Regions from separate parts of the Thalassobaculum salexigens DSM 19539 genome, predicted to be linked through region 2. Evidence: predicted binding sites of a transcription regulator. Region 2 holds the regulator's gene; the other holds the start of a gene.
What was found. Region 2 encodes LexA, which represses DNA repair genes until DNA is damaged. Its sites were predicted from a motif close to ATGTTCTANTTTGGTTC; they were not measured.

Region 1: a site for LexA is predicted at 1,379-1,395, ahead of recA (recombinase RecA). Genes of this name have one in related genera too.

Annotation. Positions count from the first base shown of each region.
Region 1 is NZ_KE384094.1:25,650-34,346, reverse strand. Features, by position in the region: gene G578_RS26570 (response regulator) at 1-1,344, shown strand, start outside; gene recA (recombinase RecA) at 1,529-2,614, shown strand; gene alaS (alanine--tRNA ligase) at 2,838-5,513, shown strand; gene G578_RS0115340 (AAA family ATPase) at 5,652-6,512, shown strand; gene G578_RS0115335 (hypothetical protein) at 6,512-6,880, shown strand; gene G578_RS0115330 (vWA domain-containing protein) at 6,914-8,092, shown strand; gene G578_RS0115325 (C40 family peptidase) at 8,089-8,697, shown strand, end outside.
Region 2 is NZ_KE384093.1:1,831,348-1,840,044, forward strand. Features, by position in the region: gene gltX (glutamate--tRNA ligase) at 1-1,145, opposite strand, end outside; gene G578_RS26170 (ComEC/Rec2 family competence protein) at 1,358-3,463, shown strand; gene G578_RS0112940 (hypothetical protein) at 3,667-3,969, shown strand; gene lexA (transcriptional repressor LexA) at 4,075-4,791, opposite strand; gene G578_RS0112950 (molybdopterin molybdotransferase MoeA) at 4,944-6,197, opposite strand; gene moaC (cyclic pyranopterin monophosphate synthase MoaC) at 6,190-6,666, opposite strand; gene trpC (indole-3-glycerol phosphate synthase TrpC) at 6,685-7,491, opposite strand; gene trpD (anthranilate phosphoribosyltransferase) at 7,491-8,522, opposite strand; gene G578_RS29895 (anthranilate synthase component II) at 8,519-8,697, opposite strand, start outside.

The DNA.
Region 1 (8,697 bases), on a different contig from region 2:
CGGGTGCGGCAGGTGATCGCCGGCGCCGATGCGAGCGGCGAGACCTCGCGGCCGATAGACGTGACCGTGGGCGGGGGCGATACCGAGCGCGTCGCCTCGATGTTCGTGCGGCGGCCCCGCGGCAACCCGAGCCAGCGGGTGGTCTATCTGATCGATGTCAGCGAGCAGCGCTCCCTGGAGGTGCAGTTCGCCCAGTCGCAGAAGATGCAGGCGGTCGGCCAGCTGGCCGGCGGCGTGGCCCACGATTTCAACAACCTGCTGACGGCGATGACCGGCTATTGCGACCTGCTGCTGCAGCGTCACCGCGCCGGCGACCAGTCCTTCGCCGATGTCATGCAGATCAAGCAGAACGCCAACCGGGCGGCCAACCTGGTGCGCCAGCTTCTCGCGTTCTCCCGGCAGCAGACCCTGATCCCCCGGGTCGTCGACCTGACCGAGATCCTGTCGGACCTGTCCCACCTGCTGCGCCGGCTGATCGGCGAGACCGTCGTCCTGGAACTGGAGCACGGCCGCGACCTGCGCCCGGTCCGGGTCGATCCGGGCCAGCTCGAACAGGTGATCATCAATCTCGTGGTCAATGCCCGCGACGCCATGCCCGGCGGCGGGCGGATCTCCATGCGCACCGGCCTGACCGAGACCGTCCGGCCGCTGCGCCAGGGCGACGAGGTCATGCCGCCCGGCGAATACGTGCTGATCGAGGTGATCGATACCGGCACCGGGATGCCGCCGGATGTGCAGAAGCGGATCTTCGAGCCGTTCTTCACCACCAAGGACCTGGGGCAGGGCACCGGGCTCGGCCTGTCGACCGCCTTCGGCATCATCAAGCAGTTCGGCGGCTACATGTTCGTCGACAGCACCCAGGGGGTCGGAACCACCTTCTCGATCTACCTGCCGGCCTGGACCGGCGCCCTGGAAGCCACCGCGGCCGACGGACCCCGGCGGCTGGACACCGATCTTTCGGGGACCGGCACCGTGCTGCTGGTGGAGGACGAGGATCCGGTGCGCCTGTTCGCCGCCCGGGCGCTGCGGGGCAAGGGCTACACGGTGCTGGAGGCGCGCTCGGGCGAGGCGGCTCTGGAGCTGCTGCGCGGCGAGAATCCGCAGGTCGACCTGATGGTGACCGACGTGATGATGCCGGGAATCGACGGACCGACCCTGATCCGCGAGGTGCGCAAGGACCGGCCGAGCCTGCCCGTGGTCTGTATTTCGGGGTATTCCGAGGATGCGTTGCGCCAGCGGATCGCCGACGCCGAATCGGTGGCGTTCCTGCCGAAACCGTTCTCGCTGAAGCAGCTCGCCCAGGCGGTGAAGCATGCTTCGCTCCCGATCGATCCCGGATCTTGAGGTCGATTCAGGCAAGACCGCTAGATCTGGACGAGAACAAAAGTAGAAAATCCGCTTGTGAATGAGAACAAAATAAGTACAATCCGTCTCTAGAGATCGTTCACCTCGCACCGGCACCGACGTCAGTCCCAACGGGTCACACCCGTTGCCCCGTACCGGGCGCGCACGATAGAAGGAGGCGGAAATGAGCGCTGCACTCAAGCTTGTTGAGAAGGACGGCATGGACAAGTCGAAAGCGTTGGAAGCCGCACTCAGTCAGATCGAGCGTGCGTTCGGCAAGGGCTCCGTGATGAAGCTCGGTGCGCGCGAAGCCGGGGTCGAGATAGACGCGGTGTCGACCGGCTCGCTCGGCCTGGATATCGGCCTCGGCATCGGCGGCCTGCCGCGCGGCCGCATCGTCGAGATCTACGGTCCGGAGAGCTCGGGAAAGACGACCCTGGCCCTGCATGTGGTCGCCGAGGCGCAGAAGGCCGGCGGCACCTGCGCCTTCGTCGATGCCGAGCATGCGCTCGATCCGATCTATGCCCGCAAGCTGGGCGTGGATGTGGACGAGCTGCTGATCTCCCAGCCGGATGCCGGCGAACAGGCGCTGGAGATCGCCGACACGCTGGTGCGCTCCGGCGCCATCGACGTGCTGGTGATCGATTCCGTGGCCGCCCTGGTGCCCCGGGCCGAACTCGAGGGCGAGATGGGCGACACCCATGTGGGCCTGCAGGCGCGGCTGATGAGCCAGGCGCTGCGCAAGCTGACCGGCTCGATCTCCAAGTCGCGCTGCATGGTGATCTTCATCAACCAGATCCGCCAGAAGATCGGCGTGATGTTCGGCAACCCGGAGACCACCACCGGCGGCAACGCGCTGAAGTTCTATGCCTCCGTGCGCCTCGACATCCGCCGCATCGGCGCGATCAAGGACCGCGACGAGGTGGTGGGCAACCAGACCCGGGTGAAGGTGGTGAAGAACAAGCTGGCTCCGCCGTTCCGGGTCATCGAATTCGACATCATGTACGGCGAGGGCATTTCCAAGCTGGGCGAGCTGCTCGATCTTGGCGTCAATGCCAGCATCGTGGAGAAGTCGGGCGCGTGGTTCTCCTGCGACGGCCAGCGCATCGGCCAGGGCCGAGAGAACGCCAAGCAGTTCCTGAAGGCCAATCCGGACATCGCCAACGGCATCGAGCGGCGGATCCGCGAGAATGCCGGGCTGGTGGCCGAGGCCATGCTGGTCGGCGACCCGGAAAGCGGGCCCGAGGACGCCGCGGGCGACGACGCCTGATCGCATTTAGGAGGGCGGCCGGTCACCGGCCGCCTTCGTCCTTCGGGTGGGACGTCCCCCGCCGGCCGGTCCTCCGGCGTCGATAGCGGGACGGCGACCCGACCCGTCCGGCGGGCATCCGCTGGACAGCGCCGGGTGGCCTCGATAAAACCGGGGACTTTTGACGGCGCCGTTTCCGCGCGTGGGGCGCGGGGCCGGCCGCCAAGTCGCCGGAGACAGGGCCATGGCCACGACGAACGACATCCGCCGCGCGTTTCTCGACTATTTCTCGGCCCGCGGGCATGCCGAGGTGGCCTCCAGCCCGCTGGTGCCGCGCAACGATCCGACGTTGATGTTCACCAACGCCGGTATGGTGCAGTTCAAGAACGTCTTCACCGGCCAGGAGACCCGCGACTACAACCGGGCCGTCACCTCGCAGAAATGCGTGCGCGCCGGCGGCAAGCACAACGACCTGGACAATGTCGGCTACACCGCCCGCCACCACACCTTCTTCGAGATGTTGGGGAACTTCTCCTTCGGCGACTATTTCAAGGCCGAGGCGATCGAGTTCGCCTGGACCCTGATCACCGGCGAGTTCGGCCTGCCCAAGGACAAGCTGCTGGCCACCGTCTATGCCGAGGATGACGAGGCGGCCGCCCTCTGGAAGAAGATCGCCGGCCTGCCGGAAGAACGGATCATCCGCATCCCGACCTCAGACAATTTCTGGGCGATGGGCGATACCGGACCCTGCGGCCCGTGTTCGGAGATCTTCTTCGACCATGGCCCGTCCATCCCCGGCGGCCCGCCGGGCTCGCCGGACGAGGATGGCGACCGGTTCATCGAGATCTGGAACCTAGTGTTCATGCAGTACGAGCAGGTGACGCCCGACGAACGGGTCAACCTGCCGCGGCCGTCGATCGACACCGGCATGGGCCTGGAGCGCATCTCCGCCGTTCTGCAGGGCAAGCACGACAACTACGACATCGACACCATGCGCCGCATCATCGAGGCCTCGGCCGAGGCCGCCGGCGTGGATCCGGACGGTGAGTTCAAGGTCTCGCACCGGGTGGTCGCCGACCACCTGCGGGCCAGCACCTTCCTGATCGCCGACGGGGTGCTGCCGTCGAACGAGGGCCGCGGCTACGTGCTGCGCCGGATCATGCGCCGGGCCATGCGCCACGCCCATATCATGGGCTGCACCGACCCGCTGCTGCACCGGCTGGTGCCGACCCTGGTGCGCGAGATGGGCGAGGCCTTCCCGGAACTCGGCCGCGCCCAGGCGCTGGCGACCGAAACCCTCAAGCTGGAGGAGACCCGGTTCAAGGAGACCCTGGACCGCGGTCTGCGCATCCTCTCCGAGGAGACCGGCAAACTCGGCGAGGGCCAGGCCCTGAACGGCGAGGTCGCCTTCAAGCTCTACGACACCTACGGCTTCCCGGTCGATTTGACCGCCGACATCCTGCGCGGCCAGGGCCGGGCGTTGGACCAGGCCGGTTTCGACGCGGCGATGGAGCTCCAGCGTGCGGCCGCCCGCAAGTCCTGGTCGGGTTCGGGCGAGGCTGCGACCGACCGCACCTGGTTCGAGGTCCGCGACAAGGTCGGCGCCACCGAGTTTCTCGGCTACGACACCACCTCGGCCGAGGGCGTGGTCAGCGCCCTGATCGTCGACGGCAAGCAGGTCGACAGCGTCGAACCGGGGGCCCAGCCCGGCGGCGACGTGCTGGTCGTGGTCAACCAGACCCCGTTCTATGGCGAGAGCGGTGGCCAGATGGGCGATACCGGCACCATCCGCACGGCCGCCGGCGCGACCCTCGCGGTGACGGATACCCAGAAGAAGCTGGGCGACGTCTTCATCCATGTCGCCACGCTGCAGGACGGCCCGGTGAAGGTCGGCGAACCGGTGGAACTGCTGGTCGATGCCGACCGCCGCGACCGGCTGCGGGCGAACCACTCGGCCACCCACCTGCTGCACGAGGCCCTGCGCCGCCGGCTCGGCGACCATGTGGCCCAGAAGGGCTCCCTGGTGGCACCGGAGCGCCTGCGCTTCGATTTCAGCCAGCCCACATCCATCGCGCGGGAGGACCTGGCCTGGGTGGAGAGCGAGGTGAACCGGCGGGTGCGTCAGAATTCCCCGGTCACCACCCGCCTGATGACCCCGGATGCGGCCATCGGCGAGGGGGCCATGGCCCTGTTCGGCGAGAAATACGGTGACGAGGTCCGTGTCGTCTCCATGGGCGGCGACCTCGAGGCGGGCGGCAAGTCGGCCTGGTCGGTCGAGCTCTGCGGCGGTACCCATGTGGGCCGCACCGGCGATATCGGCCTGGTGAAGATCGTCGCCGAAGGCGCGGTCGCCGCCGGCGTGCGCCGGGTGGAGGCGGTCACCGGCATCGGTGCGCTGGACTGGCTGAACGCCCGCGAAGCCGCGCTGGCCGAGGCGTCGGCCGAGCTGAAGACAACGCCGGAGGACCTGCCGGCCCGCGTCCATGTCCTGATCGAGGAGCGCCGCCGGCTCGAGCGCGAGCTGGTGGAGACCCGTAAGAAGCTGGCCTCCGGCGGTTCCGGCGGCGGCGCGACCAAGACCGTCTCCGGCGTCACCTTCGCCGGCCGGTCGCTTGACGGCGTGCCGGCCCGCGAGCTGAAGGGCGTGGCCGACGGCCTGAAGCAGGAGATCGGCTCGGGAGTCGTCGCCGTGGTCAGCAACGACGACGGCAAGGCCTCCCTGGTGGTCGCCGTGACCGACGACCTGACCGGCCGGTTCAGTGCCGTCGATCTGGTCCGCGCCGGCTCGGCGGCTCTCGGCGGCAAGGGCGGCGGCGGCCGTCCAGACATGGCCCAGGCAGGCGGCCCCGACGGCACGGCCGGCGACAAGGCCCTGGCGGCGATCGAAGCGGCCTTGGCCTCCGCCCCCGCCGCCGCGTAAGGTCCGGGACGACCCGGTGCCGGGGCGGCGACGCTCTGCCCCGGTTTCGTCGCAGTTTCGACCCACGGTGCTTCCCCGCGAGTGCCGCGCGCACAACCCACCCGGCATGAAGCCGTCTGGCGAGGTGAGATGAACGAGATGCAGCAACCCACCCGCTTCGAGGGCAGCGACAGCTACGTCGCCACCGCCGACCTGCGTGTGGCCGTGAACGCCGCGGTACAGCTTGCCCGTCCGCTGCTGGTCAAGGGCGAGCCCGGCACCGGCAAGACGGTGCTGGCCCGCGAGGTGGCGGACGCTCTCGGCATGCCGCTGATCGAGTGGCACGTGAAGTCGACCACCAAGGCGCAGCACGGCCTGTACGAGTACGATGCGGTCGCCCGCCTGCGCGACGGTCAGCTCGGCGACGAGCGGGTGCGGGACATCTCCAACTACATCCGCCGCGGCAAGCTGTGGGAGGCGTTCACCGCCCCGGAGCAGGCGGTGCTGCTGATCGACGAGATCGACAAGGCGGATATCGAGTTCCCGAACGACCTGCTGCTGGAACTCGACCGCATGGAGTTCTTCGTCTACGAAACCGGCGAGACGGTGAGGGCGAAGCACCGCCCGATCGTCATCATCACCTCGAACAACGAGAAGGAGCTGCCGGACGCCTTCCTGCGCCGCTGCTTCTTCCACTACATCCGCTTCCCCGATCCGGAGACCATGGCGGCGATCGTCGAGGTGCATTTCCCCAAGTTGAAACAGGAAATGCTGCGCGCTGCCCTGAACGCGTTCTTCGAGATCCGCGAGGTCCCGGGGCTGAAGAAGAAGCCGTCCACCTCGGAGCTGCTGGACTGGCTGAAACTGCTGCTGATCGAGGACATCCCGCCGGAGGCGCTGAAGGTCACCGACAAGAAGGACCTGATCCCGCCGCTCTACGGCGCCCTGCTGAAGAACGAGCAGGACGTCCACCTGTTCGAACGCCTGGCCTTCCTGGCCCGGCGCGAGGGGCGGGCGTGATGCGCGCGCTGGTCCTGGCCGCCGCCCTTTCCTTCGCCGCCACGCCCGCCTTTGCCGGCAAGCTGCTGGAGGCGGCGCCCGAGGCAATGAAGAGCTATGCCGAGCAGGCGGGCTACATCCTGAGTTCCATCGCCGTGTGCGGCGGTGATGCGGAGGAGGAGACGTATTTCCGCTCTCTGGCCCGCGACAACCTTGTGCAGCTCGGCGCCGATGACGAGGATCTGGGCTTCCTGGAATACAACATGGAAGCGGCCGCCCGGACCGCCAAACCGCGCAAGCGGGACTGCGGCGAGGATGGCGCGGTGCCCGTGGCCTCCGACCTGTTCCTGTACAGGAACATCATCGAGAAGGCGCTGAAAGGCGGCTGAGCCCCCCAGGTAGCAAGCAGGAAGCAAGAGGTCATGTTCACCCGCTTCTTCACCGAGCTGCGCGACGCCAAGCTGCCGGTTTCCATTACCGAATACCTGACGCTGCTGCGGGCGGTGCGCGGCGGGGTGGCCGGCGGGTCGGTGGACGATTTCTACTACCTGTCGCGCGCCACCCTGGTGAAGGACGAGCGCCATCTGGACCGGTTCGACCGGGTGTTCGGCAATGTCTTCCAGGGCATGGAGGCGCTGGACGAGCTGTTCGGCGCCGAGATCCCCGACGAGTGGCTGCAGAAGCTGGCCGAGCTGAACCTCTCCGACGAGGAGAAGCGCCAGATCGAGGCCATGGGCGGCTGGGACAAGCTGATGGAGACCCTGCGCCAGCGCCTGGAGGAACAGAAGGGTCGGCACCAGGGCGGCAGCAAATGGGTCGGCACCGCCGGCACCTCGCCCTACGGCGCCTACGGCTACAATCCGGAGGGCGTGCGCATCGGCCAGGACGGCAACCGCAATTTCCGCGCGGTGAAGGTCTGGGACAAGCGCGAGTTCCGCAATCTCGACGACAGCGTGGAGATCGGCACCCGGAACCTCAAGGTCGCCCTGCGCAAGCTGCGCCGGTTCGCCCGCCAGGGCCGGCCCGACGAGCTCGATCTGGACGGCACGATCCGGCAGACCGCGAAGAACGGCGGCTGGCTCGACCTGCAGATGCGGGCCGAGCGGCAGAACGTGGTCAACGTGATCCTGTTCTTCGATGTCGGCGGCTCGATGGACCCGTATGTGAAGGTCTGCGAGGAGCTGTTCTCCGCCGCGCGCAGCGAGTTCAAGCACCTGGAGTTCTTCTACTTCCACAACTGCCCCTACGAGCGGCTGTGGAAGGACAACCGGCGCCGCCACGTGGAGCGGATCGACACCGCCGAGGTGCTGCGGACCTACGGGCCGGAATACAAGGCGGTGTTCATCGGCGACGCCTCCATGAGTCCCTACGAGATCGCGGTCGCCGGCGGCAGCGTGGAGCACATGAACCCGGAGCCGGGCGGGGTGTGGATCAAACGTCTGACCGAACATTTCCACCGCTCGGTCTGGCTGAATCCGGTGCAGGAGCGGTTCTGGCAGTACACCCAGTCCGTCGCCATGGTGAAGGAGCTGCTGGAGGACCGGATGTATCCGCTGTCCCTCGACGGCCTCGACCGGGCGATCAAGGAGCTGAACTCGTGAGCGTGGCCGAGACCGAGCGGCTCGACCCCCGGGTGAACGCCTATCGCACGGACCTGGCGGACGCCCGGCTGGAGGGCCGGGTGAACGCCGCGCGGTTCGTGGCGGGCGAGCCGGCGCGCATCGCCACCGGCACCGCTTCCCTGCGCGAGGCGCCGTTCGAGGAGGCCCGCCAGGGCTCCGAACTGCTGTATGGCGAGCGTGTCGCCGTGTTCGAGCGCAAGCGCGGCTGGGCCTGGGTGCGCAACGAGACCGACGGCTATGTGGGCTATGTGCGCGAGGAGAGCCTGGGCGCGGCGGAGACGGCCGCACCCAGCCACCGGGTGGTCGCCCTGCGCAGCTATCTGTTCGACGCCCCGGACCTGAAGACCATCCCCCGTGCCGTGGTGCATCTGACCTGCCGGGTGACGGTGACCGACCGGCATGGCGACTGGGCCCGGGTAGCCGATGACGGCTGGCTCTGGGCGATGCATCTGGCCCCACTGGGCGAGGTCGAGCGAGATCCGGTGGCGGTCGCCCGGCGCTTCATGGGGGCGCCTTATGCCTGGGGCGGGCGGTCGACCACCGGGCTGGACTGTTCCGCCCTGGTGCAGCTTGCCCTGGCGGCC
Region 2 (8,697 bases):
TTTGCTTTTTCGTCAAAGCTTAGCGGCAGGGTGGCGGCGTAGAACCGCGCATTGTCCGCCAGCTCCTTGACCGTGCGGGCGCGGGCCTTCAGCCCTTCCATGCCCCCGCGAATGCGGCTCTCGGTCTCCGCGGTCAGATCCAACCCGTCCGGCTCGGCGCGCAGGCGCGCCAGCACCAGCTCGGCCAGCCGGTCGTTGTCGGCCTCGCGGATATAGTGGCCGTTCAGGTTTTCCAGCTTGGCGAAGTCGAAGCGCGCGGCCGACCGACCGACGCCGTCCAGGTCGAACAGCTCGATCGCCTTGTCCCGCGGCACGATCTCCTCGTCGCCATGGGCCCAGCCCAGACGCAGCAGATAGTTGTTCACCGCCTCGGGCAGGTAGCCCATGTCGCGATAGGCGTCGACGCCGAGGGCGCCGTGGCGCTTCGACAACTTGGCGCCGTCGGGGCCGTGGATCAGCGGGATATGGGCGAAGACCGGCACGTCCCAACCCATCGCCCGGTAGATCACCGCCTGGCGGAAGGCGTTGTTCAGGTGGTCGTCGCCGCGGATCACATGGGTGATGCCCATGTCGTGATCGTCCACCACCACCGAATGCATGTAGGTCGGCGTGCCGTCGGCCCGCAGGATGATCATGTCGTCGAGCTGGGCGTTCGGCACGGTGACCGAGCCCTGTACCGCGTCGACCAGCGTCGTCTCGCCGTCCTGGGGCGCCTTGATGCGGATCACCGGCTTCACGCCCGCCGGCGCCTCCGACGGATCGCGGTCGCGCCAGGTGCCGTCGTAACGCGGCTGACGGCCCTCCGCCCGGGCCTTCTCGCGCATCTGCTCCAGTTCTTCGGTGGAGCAGTAGCAGCGATACGCCTGGCCGATCTCCAGGAGCTTATGGGCGACTTCGGTGTGGCGCTCGATGCGGGAGAGCTGGAACACCGGCGCCTCGTCACCGCCGAGACCGAGCCAGTCCAGCCCGTCCAGGATCGCGTCCACCGCCTCGGGCGTGGAGCGTTTGCGGTCTGTGTCTTCGATACGCAACAGGTAGCGCCCGCCGTGATGGCGCGCGAACAGCCAGTTGAACAACGCCGTGCGCGCGCCGCCGATATGCAGGAACCCGGTGGGCGAGGGGGCGAAGCGGGTGACGACCGACATGGAAAGCCTTTCGCATGCGCGAGCGGTTGAACGGGAGCCTCAGCGGCGGACCTGCCGGCGCTTTGCGCCGGAAAGTGGGCCCGGTGTCTAGCACAGGCGCGCGCGAGGCGCGACCATCGCGCCACCCGTCGCGGCCTCAGCAGGCGGCGACCGGGGCTCCGACGGTCCCCATCGCGCTCCCCGCCGCCGGACGCGCTCGGGGCCGGTGGGCGGTGCTCGCCGGGTGCAGGCGCGCCCTGGCGCAGGACCGGGCACGCTGGCCGCTCTGGCTGCCGGTCGCCTTCGCCGGCGGGATCGGCCTGTATTTCAGCCTGCCGTCGGAGCCGCCCCTCGCCGCCGCGCTGATCCCGCCGCCGGTCCTGGCACTGGCGGCCTGGTCGGTGCGGGAACGGGAGGGGGCATTCTGTACCCTGTTGGTCCTGCTGTTCGTCGCGCTGGGCGGTTCGGCGGCGCTGCTGCGGACCGCCGCCACGGACACGGTGCTGCTGACCGAGCCGATATGGGCCGATCTGGATGGGGTGGTGGAGCGGGTGGAGCATCGGCCGGACGACATCCGCCTGACCCTGGCGGAGGTCCGGATCGTCGGCGGGCGCGGTACCGCGCCGTATCGGGTGCGGGTGGTGAGCCGATCGCGGGACGTCGCCCCCGCGATCGGCGACCGGGTGCGTCTGCGCGCCCGCCTGACCCCGCCGCCGCAGCCGTCCGTGCCGGGCGGGTTCGACTTCCAGCGCAGCGCCTTCTTTGACGGGCTGGGGGCGGTCGGCTTCACGGTCGGGCAGCCCGTGCTGCTCGAGGCCGGGTCGGTGGGAGGCTTCTCCCTCGCGGTGGCGGCCCTGCGGGCGCGGATTGCCGGACGGCTGGCCGAGGCGCTTCCAGGGCCGACAGGCGCCGTGGCGGCCGCGCTGATCGTCGGCGAGCGGGCCGGACTGGACGACGCGACCCAGGCGGCGTTCCGGGATTCGGGGCTGGCGCACCTGCTGGCGATCTCCGGCCTGCATATGGGGCTGGTGGCGGGGACCCTGTTTGCCGGTGTGCGCCTCGCCCTGTGCTTGATCCCGGGTGTGGCCCTGCGCCGTCCGGTGAAGAAGATCGCCGCCTGCGTGGCACTGGCGGGCAGTGCCGCCTATCTGGTGCTGGCCGGGGCCCCGGTGCCGACCCAGCGGGCGTTTCTCATGGCGGCGGTGGTGCTGTCGGCGGTGCTGGTCGATCGCGAGGCGGTGAGCCTGCGGCTGGTGGCGCTGGCGGCCTTCACCGTGTTGGCGTTGCGGCCGGACGTGCTGACCGGCGCCAGCTTCCAGCTTTCCTTCGCCGCGGTGGTCGCGCTGGTCGCGGCGCATGAGACCTTGCGACGGTATGGAGGCCGACTGGGAGGCGGTCTCGGCGGCTGGCTGGTTCGGGCGGTGCGGTATTTCGCCGGCGTGGCGGTGACCTCCATTGTCGCGACCCTGGCGACCGCGCCGTTCGTCACCTTCCATTTCCAGGCGATCGCCCTGGGCGGCATTCTCGCCAACATGCTGGCCGTGCCGCTGACGGCTTTCGTGACCATGCCGGCGGGCATCGTCGCGCTTCTGTCCATGCCGCTGGGTCTGGAGGGCTGGGCGCTGGCGGCCATGGGGCTAGGGATCGACGCGACCCTGGCCGTGGCCGCCCGGGTGGTCGACTGGACCGGGCCCGCCGCCGGCGTCTATCCGCAGCCGGTCGCCGGTCTGGCGGCCGTCTCCCTCGGGGGATGCTGGCTGGCGATCTGGCGCACGCGCCTGCGCTGGCTCGGCCTGGTGCCGATGGCCGCCGGCGGCCTGCTGTGGCTCACCGTGGCGCCGCCGGACGTGCTGATCTCGGCCGACGGACAGCTCAGCGCGGTGGCGGCGGCCGGCGGCGGGGAGGGGGCGTGGGTGGTGTCGACCACCCGGGGCAACCGGTTCACCCGCTCGGTCTGGGCCCGACGGTGGGGCGTGGAGGACGCGGTGACGGTGACGGCCTGGGACGGGCAGGCGGAGGGGCCGTCAGGCGCGCTGGCCTGCGACGATCTGGGCTGTACCCTGCGGCGCAACGGCCTGCTGCTGTCGCTGGCCGCCAGCCACGAGGCGGCGCTGGAGGATTGCGCGGCCGCCGACGTGCTGGTCGCGGTCGTGCGCGTCCGCACACCGTGCTCGCGTCCGCGCCTGCTGGTGCACAGCCCGGACCTGCGGCGCGACGGGGCGCACGCTTTCTGGCTCGGGCGCGACGGGCCGCGGATGGAGTCCGTGCGCGGCCGTCGGGGGATCCGCCCCTGGGTCCCGGCGCCGACCCAGTTCCGGCCCCCGGTTTCCAAGGAGTGAATGCCGCTGATCAACGTTTAGAGACAATAAGATAGTGCAGCGTCACGCACACCGAGGCGATCACGAGGTGATCCCGTCACCGAACGATCGGCTCTAGGATTAGAGTTTCGCGACAAAGGGATAAAACTTTTCACTGTTTCGGCGCGGCAATATCGATTAAATCCAATATATAAGTTGTGCCTGGGGAAGATTGGGGAGTCGTGATGCGCATGCCGGTACGGGAATGCTCGTTCGCGATTCTCGCGGACTCGGTGGCCGAGGTTGTCGGCAAGAAGAACCTCGCCTATGTCGCCATCAAGCAGGCGGCGTCCACCGACAACCCCGCGCGGGAGCGCTGGGCGTCCAATCTCTTCGGGCAGATTTCCCTTTCCAACCGCAAGCAGATCCGGTCCAACGCCATGGACAAGGCGCATGTCGAACGCAACAAGCGCCGGTCCGAGGATAATCGGGTCAAGGAAATCAAGGGCGTGGACTGGGGCAACCTGTTCGCCCATTCCGGCGGCTGAGCGCCGAGCGGTCGGCGCTGAACTGCCGGTTCACGATCACGCGCACTCTCTCAGGCATCCGAAGCGGATCCGCCCGGTGTTCGGGCAGATCCGCCTCCAGATATATCAGTAATTGCGGATCAGTCCGACCAGACGTCCCTGGATACGTACGCGGTCCGGACCGAAGATCTGGATCTTGTATGCCGCGTTCGCCGGTTCCAGCGCGACCGAGTTGCCCTTGCGGCGCAGGCGCTTGAGGGTCGCCTCCCGCTCGTCGATCAGGGCGACGACGATGGACCCGTTCTCCGCGGTGTCGCAGCGCCGGATGATGACCGTGTCGCCGTCGAAGATGCCGTCCTCGATCATCGAATCACCGGCGATCTCCAGGGCGTAGTGCTCGCCGCCCGCCACCATGGAGAGCGGGACCGACACCGTGCTTGTCGGGTCGCTGATCGCCTCGATCGCGGTACCGGCGGCGATCCGGCCGTAGAGCGGCAGTTCGAACCCGCCGTCGCTGTCGGACGGCTGCTCGCGGCCGCCGCTGCGCATCGGAAAATTGCCGGGGATGACGTTGGGGGCGAAGCCGCGGATCGCCGGGGACGGCTCGGCAGCGGTCGCAGCTCCCGCCACCTCGGGCAGTTTCAGCACTTCCAGTGCCCGCGCCCGATGGGGCAGGCGTCGGATGAAGCCGCGTTCCTCCAGAGCCGTGATCAGCCGGTGAATGCCGGATTTCGACTTGAGGTTCAGCGCTTCCTTCATCTCGTCGAACGAGGGGGAGACCCCGCCTTCCTCCAGCCGCTTGTGGATGAACATCAGCAGTTCGTGCTGCTTGCGGGTGAGCATCGGGTCCCTCGACTTTCCGCCGCCACCGCGCCCGGCTGGGAAGCCTGCGCCTGAGCGAACAAACATGGTACAAACACCGATGTTCTACTTTTGATCCGCCGGCAGGTCAAGGCCTGTGGATAAGTCGGGGGACAGTATCCGGCGCGACTCGCTTAAATAGACAGGAAGTCGCCGGCGAGGCAGAGCACGCGCACGGTGTCGCCGGCCTTGCGACTCGGGTCGTGCGCCGGCCGGACGATCAAGCAATCGGCGGCAGCGAGGCGCGACATCATCGAACTGTCCTGGCGCGGGAACGGGCGTACATGGCGGCGACCGTCGTCTCCCATTTCCCAGGTGGCGCGGACGTAGTCCTGACGTCTGTCGTTCTCCTTTAGATCGACGGCGAGAACCGCCTGTTCCTCTTGGGCCCCGACCGTCTCCAGGCCCAGCATGGTCTCCAGGGCCGGACGCAGGAACACGGTGGCGCAGACCACCGTGGACACCGGATTCCCGGGCAGTCCCAGCATCGGCACCCCGGCGAAACGGCCGAAGATCAGCGGCTTGCCCGGCCGCATGGCGATCTTCCAGAAGCCGACCTCCAGGGCGTCGGCGCCGAACTCGCCGTCGCCCAGGGCTTTCTGCACAAGGTCGTGGCGGCCGACCGAGGCACCGCCGGTGGTGACCAGCATGTCGGCGCCCCGCGCACCGGCCGCCAGGCGTCGCAGCGCACCCTCGTCGTCCGGGGCGATGCCCAGATCGACCGGCTCGCCGCCGACCGCCCGGACCACAGCCGCAAGCGCATAGGCATTGGAGGAGACGATCCGCATCGGATCGGTCAACTCGCCCGGACGCACGATTTCGTCGCCGGTGGACAGAATCGCGACGCGCGGTTTCCGGCGCACCGAAATCCACGGCACGTTCATGGTCGCCGCCAGGCCAATATCGCGGGCGCTCAGGCGTCGTCCGGCGGCGATGCCGAGATCGCCCTCGTGGAAGTCGAGCCCGGCCGGGCGGATATAGGTTCCGGCGGCCGCTCCCTCGCGCACGGTGACGGTGGCTCCGTCCTCCTCGCTGTCGGCGTCGACATCCTCCTGGATGACGATGGCGTCGGCCCCGTCCGGCACCGGGCCGCCGGTGAAGATGCGCACGCACTCGCCGGGCCCGACCGTGCCCTCGAACAGACCGCCGGCCGGCGCGGCCCCGATGCGCTTGAGGGTTGCCGGCACGCTGGCCACGTCCTGGGCGCGCACCGCATAGCCGTCCATGGCGGAGACGGCGACCGGCGGCTGGGTGCGTCGGGCGGTGATCGGATCGGCGGTGACCCGGCCCAGCGCCTCGGTCAGCGCCACGGTCTCCGCCGGCATCGGACTCATCGCCGACAGGATGCGGGCCAGCGCGTCGGATACCGGCAGCAGGTCGTCACTCACCCCTGTAGTCTCCGGATTTGCCGCCGGACTTGGCCACCAGCCGGATATCGCCGATCCGCATCGCCTTATCCACGGCCTTGGCCATGTCGTAGACGGTGAGCGCGGCGACCGAGACGGCGGTCAGCGCCTCCATCTCCACGCCGGTGCGGCCCTTCAGCTTGCAGGTCGCCTCGATGTCCACCGCGTCGCGGGCCTCGTCGATGGTGAGCGCCACCTTCACCGAGGTCAGCGCCAGCGGATGGCACAGCGGGATCAGGTCCGGAGTACGCTTGGCCCCCATGATGCCGGCGAGCCGGGCGACCGACAGCACGTCGCCCTTCTTCACCCCGCCGTCGCGGATCAGGGCGATGGTCTCGGCGGACGCGTAGACCGAGCCGCGGGCGGTGGCGACCCGCTCGGTCTCCTCCTTGCCGCCGACATCGACCATATGCGCCTTGCCGGCGGCGTCGAAATGCGTGAAGTCGCTCATTCTATCTGGCCCGTGGGTTCAGGCGACGGCGGGAAGGGGATCCGCCAGGAGCTTGCGGGTCGCCGCGGTCACGTCGTCCTGGCGCATCAGCGACTCGCCGATCAGGAAGCAGCGCGCGCCGATCCGCGCCATGCGGCCGAGATCCTCGGGCGTGAACAGCCCGCTCTCGGCGATCAGGGTGCGGTCCTTCGGCACCATCGACGCCAGCGTCTCCGCCGTGGCGAGGTCGGTGGTCATGGTCTTCAGATTGCGGTTGTTTACCCCGATCAGCGGCGAGGACAGCTTCAACGCCCGCTCCATCTCCTCGGAATCATGCACTTCAATCAGCACGTCCATGCCGAGGCCGCTGGCGGCACTTTCCAACTCGGCGGCGAGCGTGTCGTCGAGGGCCGCCATGATCAGCAGGATGCAGTCGGCGCCGAGCGCGCGGGCCTCCACGATCTGGTAGGGATCGAGCATGAAGTCCTTGCGCAGGGCCGGCAGGTCGACGGCCGCGCGGGCCGCCTCCAGATAGGCGTCCTTGCCCTGGAAATACTTCTCGTCGGTCAGCACCGACAGGCAGGTCGCCCCGCCCTCGGCATAGGCGCGGGCGAGGGCGGGCGGATCGAAATCCTCGCGGATCAGGCCCTTAGACGGCGAGGCCTTCTTGATCTCGGCGATCAGGCCGTAGCCGGTCTTGGACGCGGTCTTAAGTGCCTTGGCAAAGCCGCGTGGCTCGGACGCGGCCTTCGCCAGTTCCTCCAGCTCGGCCAGCGAGCGCCGTTCCTTGCGCTCGGCGATCTCGCCGCGCTTGTGCTCACAGATCTCCGCCAGAACGTCGAGCATCAGGCGCTCTCCCGATTGGTCATCTCGACCAGGGCGTCCAGTTTTGCCTTGGCCTTGCCGCTGTCGATGCTGTCGGCGGCCATTTCAGCCCCGGCCTTTACATCGGCAGCCTTGCCCGCGACCACCAGGGCTGCGCCGGCATTCAGCAGAACGATGTCGCGATACGGACCCTTGGCGCCGTCCAGCACCGCGCGCAGGGCGGCGGCATTGTGCTCCGGATCGCCGCCGCGCACGGCATCGAGCGGGGCGCGTTCCAGTCCGGCATCCTCCGGCGTGACCTCGAAGGTCTCGACCTTGCCGTCCTGCAGGCTCGCCACATGGGTCACCCCGGACAGGGTCAGCTCGTCCAGGCCGTCGCCATGCACGACCCAGGCGCGGGTGGAGCCGAGTTTGCCCAAGGTTTCCGCCATCGGCACGATCCAGTCCTTGGAGAAGGCGCCGACGAGCTGGGTCTTCACCATGCCCGGATTGGACAGCGGCCCCAGGATGTTGAACAGGGTGCGGGTGCCGAGCTCGACCCGCGGGCCGGCCACGTGGCGCATGGCGCTGTGGTGGCGCGGCGCCATGAAGAAGCAGATGCCGACCTCGTCGATCGCCTTCTTCACCAGCTTCATGTCGCAGTCGGTGTTCACGCCCAGATGGGTCAGCACGTCCGCCGCGCCGGAGCGCGAGGACAGCGCCCGGTTGCCGTGCTTGGCCACCGGCACGCCGGTACCGGCGATCACGAAGGAGGCGGCGGTGGAGATGTTGTAGGTCTTCGCCCCGTCGCCGCCGGTGCCGACATTGTCCATGGCGTCGGCCGGCACCTCGACCTTGAGCGCCTTGGCCCGCATGGCGCGGGCGGCACCGGTGATCTCGGCGACGGTCTCGCCGCGCACGCGCAGCGCCATCAGGAAGCCGCCGACCTGGGCCGGGGTGGCGTTGCCCGACATGATGATGTCGAAGGCGCTCTCCGCTTGGCTCTCGCTCAGAGACTCCCCGGTCGCGGCGTGGGCGATGAGGGTCTTCATGTCCCCCAGACCGCCGCTCATGTCCCGGTTCTCTTCAGCCGGGCCTCGATCTCCTCGATCGGTTGGATCGGTTGACCGTTGAAGCCGGCCAGGCGCAGGAAATTGCCCAGCATCCGGTGACCGAACTGCGAGGCGATGCTCTCCGGGTGGAACTGCACGCCGTAGCACGGGTAGTCGCGGTGCTTCAGCCCCATGA